One region of the Paenibacillus sp. EPM92 genome, then DNA from elsewhere that is predicted to be linked to it. Evidence: riboswitches for the same ligand, from Rfam matches in the RefSeq annotation. Region 1 holds a riboswitch; each other region holds the start of a gene.
The links. A riboswitch is a leader RNA that binds a small molecule or an ion and turns the genes downstream of it on or off. The one in region 1 is predicted to bind cyclic di-GMP.
Positions count from the first base shown of each region.

Region 2: it holds a riboswitch for cyclic di-GMP, as region 1 does, so the genes downstream of both, JMF85_RS01615 (bifunctional diguanylate cyclase/phosphodiesterase) here and JMF85_RS03745 (HD-GYP domain-containing protein) in region 1, are expected to answer to the same signal.
Region 3: it holds a riboswitch for cyclic di-GMP, as region 1 does, so the genes downstream of both, JMF85_RS08075 (EAL domain-containing protein) here and JMF85_RS03745 (HD-GYP domain-containing protein) in region 1, are expected to answer to the same signal.

Region 1 is NZ_BCPS01000023.1:16,709-20,785, reverse strand. It holds gene JMF85_RS03750 (AraC family transcriptional regulator) at 1-1,101, shown strand, start outside; cyclic di-GMP riboswitch class I at 1,302-1,384, shown strand; gene JMF85_RS03745 (HD-GYP domain-containing protein) at 1,530-2,504, shown strand; gene JMF85_RS03740 (response regulator) at 2,543-2,902, shown strand; gene JMF85_RS03735 (DsbA family oxidoreductase) at 3,011-3,646, opposite strand; gene JMF85_RS03730 (ABC transporter ATP-binding protein) at 3,957-4,077, shown strand, end outside.
Region 2 is NZ_BCPS01000009.1:82,554-86,630, forward strand. It holds gene mreB (rod shape-determining protein) at 1-959, opposite strand, end outside; cyclic di-GMP riboswitch class I at 1,137-1,223, shown strand; gene JMF85_RS01615 (bifunctional diguanylate cyclase/phosphodiesterase) at 1,399-4,077, shown strand, end outside.
Region 3 is NZ_BCPS01000043.1:54,223-58,299, reverse strand. It holds gene JMF85_RS08075 (EAL domain-containing protein) at 1-1,904, opposite strand, end outside; cyclic di-GMP riboswitch class I at 1,984-2,070, opposite strand; gene JMF85_RS08070 (metallophosphoesterase) at 2,318-3,466, opposite strand; gene JMF85_RS08065 (hypothetical protein) at 3,514-3,696, opposite strand; gene JMF85_RS08060 (hypothetical protein) at 3,710-4,077, opposite strand, start outside.

The DNA.
Region 1 (4,077 bases):
TTAGCCGCGGCCTACATGACGACAATTCAAAAGCCGAAACAGCCGGAGGCGGAGCTGCTGGATTACGTCGAGCAGACACGTCAGTATATGGTGGAGCGGTATAACAATCCTTTCGATATGGAGGAGATCGCGCGTTTGTCGGGGGTCGGATCGAGCCGGTTTTATCAGGCGTTCCGCCGCCATACAGGGCTGAGTCCGCACAAATACATGACGAAAATCAGGCTCGACATGTCCTTGTCGCTGCTCGCGGATTCCTCGCTGCCGATCCTTGATGTGGCGCATTCGGTCGGGTATCCGGACGAGTACTATTTCAGCCGGTTGTTCAAGAAGCATATGGGGATGTCTCCGACAGAATATGCGTTGTCGGCGAGAAGGAAGATCGCCTGTCTGGCGCCGATCTTCCTCGGAGATCTGTCCGTGCTCGGCATTACTCCCCATCTCGTTCTGGAACGCGGGTGGTGGGAAGCTCCGGAGGAGGGACTGCGCAAGGTAGCGGAGGAGGCGCCGGAGTTCATCTTCATCCCGCCGGTAACGGATGATGTGCATCGCGCCTTGTCCCGCATCGCTCCGGTCGTCATGCTCGACTGGAAGCGTTATTCCTGGAAAGAACGCCTGCTCGATATTAGCCGGGCGCTCGACATATCGACGGTAGCCGAGCGTTGGCTGTCCTATTTCGAAGTGAAGACGGAGAATGCGCGTTATCTGGTGCGCAAACGGCTCGGGGACGAGTCGGTGCTGCTTGTCAACGCTTCGGGTCTGGGGTTTCGCGTATTCGGCATGCAGATGCGGAAGATGAAAGATTTGTTCTACGACGATCTGCAGGTGACGCCACCGGCACTTGTCCGGAACATGAGCTTTCTCGATGTCGCTTCGGTGCAGGAGCTGTCCGAGCTTGACAGCGACCATGTGGTGTTCCTGGTCGATATTGCCGATTCGGAGGATCGCTGCGCGGAGCTGGAGCATCACTGGCGGAGCCTGAACCGGGACCGCCCGAAGAAAAACTGCTTCTTCATCCGCACCCGCCAACCGCTGATGAACAACGCCGCTGTGCACGAGAGCCTCGTCGACCAAATGGTAAGCCACTTGGTGCAGTATACCTGACCCGGCGATTGCCAGAAACGCAACATAATTCGTGACTCCAGGCAGAAAAACCAAAAGTGCGAACGCATAAGTTTTATACGGCAGGACCGTCCGACGCTTCGGGCGGTTTTTTTGTTCGACAAAAAGTGATCATTATTTACAATATTAGTTCGTATGTGCTATGCTGAGCTAAGAGTTTATATGGAAATTAGTTCTAACAACCTATGTAAAGGCAAACTTATTGAAAGATAAGGACGCAAAGCCACAGGTCTAATGCGGAAGCTATGACGGCTGGGCTGCCATCGAGGCTAGATCGCGACAAACTACCTGATATTTGGCTGAGGTAGTTTCTTTTTTGAAGGTCGAGTAACGAGGAGCAGCGGTAAGGAACTTCAACGGCGGCGCATCGGACAAACCAATCGACTTTGATGAAAAGGGAAGTGAGCTTGATGAGATTTATCCCGATTACCGAATACAACGAACAAGCCATGATGCTGGCTCAGCCCGTATACGACAACAAGCGGCGCATGCTGCTTGCGGCCAACAACACCATTCATCCGAGGTATCTGGAGAAGCTGATCCAGGTCGGCATCAAGCAATTGATCATTGAGGACGCCGAGTCCAAGGGGATCACCTTGGAAGAAATGATGGACATGCCCACCTGGATGGATGTCATCGACAACGTGCAGGAGGCTTATGCCGCCGTCAAGGCGAAAAAAGCTTTTCCCATCCGAAATGTGCTGACAGGCGTCAGCCGTCTGATCAGAGAAGTTCAAAGCCGGCCGGTCGTCATCCCGGTGCCTTCGAGAACGCTTGCGGAAGAGCTGAAGCCTTACGCTCATGCCGTCAACGTGGCTTTGCTGGCGCTCCAGGTCGGCAAGGCGCTCGGTTACAACGACCTGATGCTTCGCGATTTGGCGGTAGGCTGTTTGCTTCACGATATCGGCAAAGTGACGGCGCAACAAGAGACGGGGCATCCCGAGGCCGGTTTCAACCTGATCCGCGGCATTCGCGAATTCAGTCTGCTGTCGGCGCATATTGCGTATCAACATCATGAAACCCTCGACGGCCATGGATACCCGCGCGGCATCTCCGGGGCAACCTTTCACGAGTATGCGCAAATTTGCGGCGTGTGCAATCTGTACGAGAACCTGATCTCGGTGCAGGATGCGGCTCCTCACGATGCGATGGAACGCATCATGGCTACGAGCAGCATCAACTATAACGCGGATGTGGTCAAGGCTTTCGTAAGAGCCGTTCCCTCGTACCCGCCAGGAACGAAAATTCGGATGCAAACCGGCGATAACGCGATCGTGACGAAAATCACCGATCATATGCAGCGGCCGGTCGTTCGCTACCTGACGACGGGACAAGAAGTTTCATTAGCCGACAACCCTACGCTCATGATTGCCGGCTGCTGTTGATCGGCAGTTCATTTTAATTTCGAAGGAGCAGACAACGGATGGCTAACATTATGATCGTGGATGACGCAGCTTTCATGCGCATGATGCTGAAGCAGATGATAACCGAGTTCGGGCACCAGGTGGTGGCCGAAGCGCAGAACGGCATAGAAGCCATTGCGGCTTATGAGAAGTTTCGCCCGGATCTGGTGACGATGGATATTACAATGCCCGATATGGACGGGATCGAAGCCGTTAAGAACATTAAGAGCATAGACGCTGGCGCCAAAATCATCATGTGCTCGGCAATGGGGCAGCAAGGGATGGTTCTGCAGGCCATTCAAGCAGGGGCGAGGGATTTTATCGTGAAGCCGTTTCAGAAAGATCGGGTAGGCGAAGCGATCTCCAAAATTTTGGGCTAGCGCATCGCCGGCCAGAACAAGGGATTTGATTTTCATAACGGAAAAAAGCAGCCTCCCTTCGGGAACGACGGCTGCTTTTTTGTTTTACGGCTGCGCCTGGCTAACGGCTTAGCCTTGCGCTTCGGAGACGATTTGCTCCATCACCTTGATCATTTGCTCAGCGGGATAAGCGCCGGAGAGCGCGTACTTGTTATCGAACACGAAGAAGGGAACGCCGGTAACGCCGATGCGAGCCGCTTCTTCCTGATCGGCGTTCACCCGCTCGGCGCCTTCGCCTTGCTCCAGGCGGCTGCGCAGCGTTTCGGGGGCATGTCCCTGGGCTGCGGCGATAGCCAGCAGCACCTCCAGCTGCGCGATATCCTGGCCATCCTCGAAGTAGGCCTTCATGATCCCGTCTACGAGCGCAGCTTGCCGATCCTCCGGCAGCAGCGCGACGAGCCGATGCGCCAGCAGCGTGCTGGGCATCCGGGTCACCCGATCGAAGCGGAAGGTGACGCCCACCGCCGCGCCCGCTTGCGTGACGCGCTCCGTCACCTGCGCTACCCCGGCGGGACCGCCCATCTTTTTGCCCATCGCGTCGTGGAAGGGAAGTCCTTCGGGCGGCAGCGACGGATCAAGCTGGAACGAGCGGACGCGAATCGTCGCTTCCTTGCCGCCGGACCATGCGGCCAAAGCGTCCTTTAAGTTTTGCTTGCCGATCCGGCACCAAGGGCACACCATATCGGAGTAGACGTCTATTTGCATAAAGCAGCACCTCCACTTTAATTTCATAAGTAACTCTAGTATGGGACATTTAGGGGCGGATGGCAATATAAGATTAGAATCAGGGACAAGCAGAAGCACGTTCGTGCGTTTTGTGTTTCGACCGTGAGTATGGCATGCTAGGGAGTAGCATTTACCCACCCGCGCCCGCGCACAGTCTGCTGCCGATTGCCGGACAGACGGCACACCTTGTTCATATATCGTTCACGCCGCACTGGTACACTGGAAGCATCGGGCGAACTAAGAGCGCCGCACCATTCAGCACCCGATCTGAAGGAGGAATTTCCTTTATATGACACAAGAAACCTCTCCATCGACAGCCGGCTGGAACCCGTTCGTCCGGCTTATTCTACAGACGAAGCCGTCCAAGACGCTGCTCGCGCTGGCGCTTTCGCTCAATCTCGTCACGACGC
Region 2 (4,077 bases), on a different contig from region 1:
CCGAGAGCGGTACATTCAAGCGGATGCTCGGCAATATGTACGGGAACCCCGGTCTCCTCGCGGATCCGTTCATCAATTCCTTCCAGCAGAGCGCCGCCTCCGCACAGCAGAATCCCCTGCTCCACCACATCCCCGGCAAGCTCGGGCGGGCACCGCTCCAACGTCGCGCGAATAGCTTCGACCAGCAGCTGCAGGAAATCATCCACCACCGTGTATATTTCCCGGGAGCTCAACTGGATCGAACGGGGCAATCCGTTAATCACATCCCGCCCCTTAATGCCGAGAGTACGTTCTTCGGAGGAAGCACGGGCCGTTCCGATTTGTTTCTTGATTTCTTCCGCCGTTCGTTCCCCGATCTCCAGGTTGTACTGCCGTTTCACATAATCCATAATATCTAGGTCAAGAGACATCCCTGCCCGGTTCACCGTATGGCTGGCCACAATGCCCCCGAGCGACAAGATGGCCACTTGACAGCTGCCTCCGCCAATATCGAGCACCAAATGACCGATCGGCTCGTCAATCGGAAGTCCTGCCCCAAGCGCAGCAGCCAGCGGTTCCTCGACCGCAATCGCCCGTTTGGCTCCCTTATGGACGATCGTTTCTTCAACGGCCCGCTTTTGCACATTGGTAATGCCGCAAGGCACGGAAATATATACTTGAGAGCTTCGCAGCAAAGACGAGCGGCCTTGTATTTTTTTGATAAAATGCTGAAGCATGCTGCTGGTCAGATCGAAATTGGCGATGACGCCATTCCTCAAGGGATAGGTGATGTCGACATGAGCGGGAGCTCGTCCGATCATCGCTTGCGCCTCCGCGCCTACGGCCAGCAATTCGCCGGTGCTTTGATGAAAGGCGACTACAGACGGTTCGCTCAGCACGATGCCTTTACCCTGCTCGAAGATCACCGTGTTTGACGTTCCTAAGTCAATACCGTATAACTTGTCAAATCGTTTAAACATGAAACTTCTCCTCCTTTATTGGAAACCCGATGCGCGATTTGGAGGTGGATCAGCCGGATCTTCTATAGTATTCTGCTTCACTTGCAAATTTGAGGGGTAACTAGCAAAAATCGTGAAAATCTTCAAATATTTTTGACAAAATACGACAGATCGTTTATTTTTAAATGATATAGAACTAAATACCTACGGCAAACTCGTTCGAAAGGCGGGGACGCAAAGCCACAGGTCTTCCGCAGTTTCTGCGATGATGGCTGGGTTGCAATTTAAGACACTACCTTTCGGTAGTGTTTTTTGCTTAGTGGGCGGTTTGTCATTCACAAGGTATGGATCAAAACTATCGTGGATGGGAGCAGCTATTTTGTTTACAAGAACTTCTTCACCTGTCGTTTCATTCTTTTACCTGGTCCTGTTGCTGGTCTTAGCTTGTTTGGGAAACATCATGAACCTGTCTCTATTTTATGGAGTCGACTTTATATTCGGCAGCATCTTTGTATGGCTCATCATGAAGCTCTATGGATTTAAATGGGGATTGATCGGGTCTATTCTCGCAAGCAGCGCTACCTTAATTTTATGGAATCATCCGTATGCTATGCTGGTCTTTATTGCAGAGACGATATTCGTCGGCCTCTTCTACCGGCAGAAGATCAGCAACTTCGTCTTCCTGGTCGCGTTGTTCTGGATCCTGCTGGGCATGCCGATGATCTGGTTATCCTATCATTATGGATTGCAGATGGACGCTACGGCTACGTTGACAGTTATGCTTAAGGATGCTGTCAACAGTATTTTAAATGCTTTGATTGCAAGCCTTATCCTCACTTATTTGAGGGCTCCCATGGGGACCGGTCGAACCTCCAAAAAAACGTCCCGTTCTTTGTACGATATTCTTTTTAACATTTTTGTCGCCTTAATCGTCTTTCCCCTGCTGCTTGTCATGATCATGGTGAGCCGAGAGGAGATTAAGAAAACCGATGCGGCGATTCAGGAAGCGGCGGAACGCCAATCGGAAATCATTGAGAACGATATCAGCAACTGGAGAAACGTTCATGTGTCGGCTGTCGAGCAATTTTCCAATCTCGCGGCTGAAACTGATCTGAACGATGCAGAGGCTCTGCAGAGGCTTACTGCTCATTTTAAACAAATTTTTCCTGATTTTCATAATATGTTCATCACCAATGCTGCAGGAACAACCGTAACCTTCTATCCCTTACATAATATGAACGGCCAACCTACGCTCGGTTTGAACTTCTCGGACAGGCTGTACTTTATACAAAACAAAGAAAGCTTACAGCTTGTCATTTCCGATGTTTTCGCTGGAAGAGGCGGCGTGTCCGAACCCGTCGTAAATATCAGCGCTCCGATCATGAGCGGCCGGCAGTTCCAGGGCATTGCCGGCGGGGCCCTGGATCTCGGTTATATTAGCCAAAGAATTCAAGCACTCACAACATATACGAACATCCATGTTACCATCGTGGACCGCAACCGGCACGTGATCGCCAGTACCCGTTCCGCGAATGCCGTTATGCAGGAATATGACTGGAAAAAAGACGGCGAGATTCACGACTTGAAGGACGGCTTCTACTATTGGCTCCCCAAAAATATCAAAAATCCGATGAAACGGTGGGGAAACTCGTCATACATCAAGATCACGCCGTTATCAGGCCTTGGGGACTGGACCGTCATCGTGGAATCGTCGTTTGCGCCTTATCAGAACGGATTGTACAAGTCCTATATCAAAACACTTACGATCCTGTTGATTTGCGGACTGATCGCAATCATTACGTCCTTCTTCATCAGCCGTTCGATCGTAAGGCCGATCATTCGGTTAGCGCATACGACAACGGACTTACCCAATAAAATATTGGAGAAAAACGCCGTTCATTGGCCCAGCAGCCTATTGACCGAAATTACGATTCTCATTGCGAATTACCGGATCATGGCCGAGAGACTTCACTACATGTTTCGTGAAATTCAGCATCTTGCCTATTACGACCATTTAACAGGCCTTCCCAACCGGGTGCTGTTCAATCAGGAATTGGAAGTTTCGTTAGAGCAGAGTAAACGTAACGGGCAGACGGCAGCCATCCTTTTTATTGATTTTGATCGTTTTAAAGTGATTAACGATACCCTTGGACATCGGAACGGCGACCTTCTGCTGCAGCAAGTCGCGGAAAGGCTGAAAGGCAGCATCGAAAGCAATGATTTCCTCTCTCGTATGGGCGGAGACGAATTTACTGCGGTATTCCCGAACATGACCCGTGAACAAGCCGCCCAAGCCGCGCAAAGCATGCTTGATCTGTTTACCGCTCCTATCCTGATTAGCGGTCACGAAGTGTTCATCACCCCCAGTATCGGAATCAGCATGTATCCGGACGACGGGGAAGATCAGGAAACGCTTCTTAAGAATGCCGATCAAGCGATGTATGCCGCCAAAGACAAGGGCAAGAACATGTATCAATTTTATACGTCCGAAATGGATGAGGCTTCCTGCAATCAAATGACGCTGGAAACCATGATGCGTAAAGCGTTGGATCATGGCGAATTCGAGCTTTACTATCAGCCCAGAATGAATGTAAGGTCAGGAACGTTCAGCGGGCTGGAAGCCTTGATTCGCTGGAGACATGCGGAACGCGGCTGGATTCCTCCGACCGATTTTATTCCTCTGGCTGAAGAGACGGGGCTGATCAATCCGATCGGAGAGTGGGTTTTATATACGGCTTGCGCGCAAAATAAAGCTTGGCAGGATGCCGGATATCCGCCATTTTCCGTTTCCGTCAACCTGTCCGTCAGACAATTCCGGGAACAAAACCTTGTCGAGCTCATCCCCCGGGTACTGCGGGAATCCGGACTGAAGCCGCAATATCTGGAGCTGGAAATTACGGAGAACCTCAGTATGCATCATATGGAATATGTGCTGTCGATATTACATGAGATCAAAAGGTTGGGCGTCAAAATATCCATGGATGACTTCGGGACGGGCTATTCTTCGCTCAGCTATTTAAAAAAGTTTCCGATCGACCATCTTAAAATCGATCAATCCTTCATTCGGGATATCCAGGATCACAAGGAAGACCATTCGATTGTTAAAGCGATTATCGATATGGCGCACAGCCTTGGGATG
Region 3 (4,077 bases), on a different contig from region 1:
GGATCAAGGAACTGCTTGGCCGACAAATTAATCGATATGCAGAGCGGCGCATACCCGGCTTCCATCCACTTCCGCAGCTGCTCGCAGGCGGTGTCCAGCACCCAGTAGCCGATATCGACAATCGTGCCCGATTCTTCCGCCAGCGGAATAAATTCGTTGGGCGGGATCAATCCCTCCTCCGGGTGGTGCCAGCGAATCAAGGCTTCCGCTCCGGTCACACGCCCGCTCTCCATATCGACCTGCGGCTGGTAATGAAGCGCAAACTCCCCTTGTTTCAGCCCTTTGCGAATCCAGCCGTCCATGCGGAACCGCTCCTGCTCTTCCCGATGAATGAAAGGATCATACAACACGTACCGGTTCCTTCCCGATTGCTTCGCATGGTACATCGCTAAATCCGCAAACTGCAGCAATTGTTCCGCCTGTTGCCCGTGCTCGGGGAAGAGAGAGACGCCCACGCTGGCGGAAATATAATAGGACTTATCCTTATACAAGAACGGCGCCTGAAATCCCTCGAAAATGTCGTGGCAAAGCTCGTAAATAGAAGCCTGGCTCTCCGAATGCGGCACGATCATCGCAAACTCGTCTCCGCCTAAACGGAAGACGGTCGCGTCGAGCGCCGCTCTCTTCAGCAAAATATCGGCCACATGCTGCAGCAGCAAATCTCCGACATGATGGCCTTGCGAATCATTCACTTTCTTGAATCCGTCCAAACCGATAAGAATGACGGCAATTGATCCTTGATGATGCTTGACGGCGGATAATGACTCTTGGAGCCGCTGCTGGAACATAAACCGGTTCGGCAGGTCCGTCAATGTATCGTGGTACGCCAAATGCCGATTTTTCGCTTCTGCCAGCTTCGTTTCCGTAATATCCAATAAAGCGACGCATTGAAACCGCTCCCCGGCGGTATAGATGAATTCGCTGTCGGCGCGAACGAACCTGATGTCGCCTTGCCTGTTGTGAACCGCATATTCTCCTCTATACAGTGCTTCGCGCCGCGAATCCTCTGCCGGCTTCGCAGCGTCCTCCTCGCACGGGGTCAACCATTCATCCAGCCGGCGCATTGCCGGCTCCTGGTGCAAGGGTCCCAGCATCGCCTCCGTCTGGGCATTGGTTTCCCGGATGATACCGTTCCGGTCCACGATCAGAATCGACACCGGCGACATTTCGCACAATATCTTACGTTCGATAGAAAGCAGGAAATCATACTTCATCATCGCATACCGCATGAAAAACGCATAAATCAAAACGCCGAACATGCTAAGATCGGGCATCCACAGATCGTCCGGCACGATAGAAAATCGCTTATGAGAGGCAAGCAGCACCGCCCATGCTCCTCCGAGACCAACCCCCCACATCACCATCTGCAGTTGCTTGCGCTTGAGCTTCAATTGAAGAGCAGCCGCTTCGCGCAGACCGGCGCCGACCAAATAGAGCGACAGCCCCATCGTGTACACGGCCGTCACGACCGTCACCCCCATTAACAGCGGACTGACCTCATGATAACGCCATCCCCCGATCTCAGCGATCTCGATGTAGGACCACTGCGGAAAGAGCAAGGTCGATAGGCCCGAGAGGAGCGGCGCATAGCAAAGAATGAGCAACAAGGGGCGGCTCATCGCCCGGTCCCGCTCGCTCAGCAGCGCACAAAACCGGATGAGCAAACACATCGCCGCAAACGCGGGGAGATAAATAAACAAGTAGCTTATCTTGCCCGAAAAAGGAACCGTGAATAAGCTGGTCATAAAATTGCCGAACAACATAAGCATGGCGGAGAAGAAAAACAGTGAGGCGCATTGGTTCAACCGGTCACGCTTGTTGCGCTGCAGCGTTTCAACAGCCATATAGAATAGGATGAAAACAGGAGTTAAAAACAAACTGAGGGAAAGAAGAAAATAAAACATGTCTCTTACCTCCGAATCGAGTGCTGTGATGCCTCATTCAGTTACGGAGGGCTGATCGGTTCATTCCCCATAAACGGAAAACGGCAACTGGCTGGCATGCGGCGAATGGCGCGTAGCCCCTGTAGTTTTGCGTCCCATATTTTCATATGGTTTGCCTAAATTTTAGGTGATGTCTAGTTCTTTTATAGCATGCTTTGTCGAAAATTGAAAGCGTTTTTTGCAGGATGTATGATGCCCGGCGTTTCCTCCCGAATTTTGACGAATCGTAAAGCCGCCCCTGTTTGCGATTGCGGCGATCGTGTCCATCTTCTGGCGAACAGCACGAGGAGCCCTGCGAGTGTCCAGCCAGACAGTCGCAGGGCCGATCGTGATCCGGTCACCATTTTTGAGACGTATACCTGCATTCAGATGAATTACCCTTGGAAGGTAACTCGAATGTCCAGCAGCTCGGATCGGCTTCCGATACGCAGCGGCGGTCCCCATGAACCGAAGCCCGAGGAGACGATCGCATGCATGACGCCTTTGCGCAAATAACCCCAATCTAGTTCGAAAAGGCGCCGTGTAATCAAATGGTTCGGCATCATTTGGCCGCGGTGCGTGTGCCCGGACAGCATCAAGTCGACGCCCGCTTCGGCGGCTGCGCCGAGTTGATGCGGCTGATGATCCATCAGTATAATCGGCTTGGACCGATCCACGTTCGAGCTTTCCAGCAGCGCATCGACGGTAAGCCGTCCTTCGTTCGTGAAGCTCTCTACGGCGTGGTCTTTGCGCCCGGCGACATACAGACCGTCCTCGAGCTCCACGACGCGATCGAGCAGTACGTCGATGCCGATCGCCCGCATCCGCTCCACATACTCGGCGATATGGCCGCCGATATATTCGTGGTTGCCGAGCACGGCGTACACGCCGAGGGGAGCGCGCAGCCCGCTCATCACCTCAGCCATATTTTCGCGTACGAAAGGCTCTATGCTGTCGTCGAGCACATCCCCCGGCAGCAGAATGAGATCCGGCGCAAGCGATGCCACCCGCTCCGTCAGCCGGGAGAGATGCCGTTTGCCGACCATCGTGCCGAGGTGCAGATCCGAGGCGGCGGCAATGCGCAGCTCCTTGCGCCCTCCGCCCGGCTTCACGATCTCGATGTCGTAACGGCGGACGATAGGATTCCACGCGTTCCAGGAGCCGACCAGCAGCAGCACCGCCATGACGGCCAGTACGGCGGAGCCGACGACGGTGACGGCAACCGAGGCATCGGTTCCCGTTAAGATGAGCAGCCAGGCCGTCAGATCGGCGAGCGGCACGAGCAGAACCGCGTAGAACAACAGCCCAATTCCATAGGAACCGATAACCTTGAGCGCTTTGTACAACGCGTACGGCATCGCGCGGCGGGCCAGCATCGCGATCAAATACGAGAAAGCCAGCAGCACGTACACGAATATAAACAACGCGTCGGGGGCTGCGGGCATGACAACGTTCCAATACTGCAGGCCGCTCCATCCGATGAAAGCGCTCAGTCCCAAATAAGCGAGCAAGATCAGAACAAAAACGGGGATTCGACTTCTCATTTCATCTGGCTCCCTTGCTGTGAAAATGTTCATTTGCAAGTATTGTCTCATATTTCATGCCCACAGGTAAAATGCAGCCGGCTCGGGGAAAGCGGCAGCCGCTCCTGCTGCGCCTCCCCTTCGTTCAGCTTACAGTCCGATGGCAGCAGCTGCGCTAGAGGCACCGTACCGAAGAATCGAAAGGAACAGCACGTTTTTCCGTCCGAACCGGTCGGATAACGGTCCGCCAAAGAACGCCTTTTATCAGCCGGCCGCGTATTCGTGCATGTGACGGATATACTGGCCGACCATCGCATTCAGCGCTTCGCTCACGTCTTCAAGGTCCGCTTTCCCGGCCAGCTGCGTAAGAATACGCCCGACGGCCTCGTCGCATGCCGGTTTCAGCGACGGCTGCACCCGGCTGAAATCCTCCAGGTACGCCGGAACGAAGAAGCAATCGAGGGAATTCATCGCGTAGACGTACGGCTCGGCCCGCTCGTCGCCGCCATTCCACGCTTTCAGCTTGTCATAAAGCTCGCTTAACGTAATCAGTCCGAGTCTGTAGGTGCGCCGCGCATATTCGTAAGACGTCGGATCTATCAGGCCGTTCTCGTGCCGCTTCTTGTTCGTTT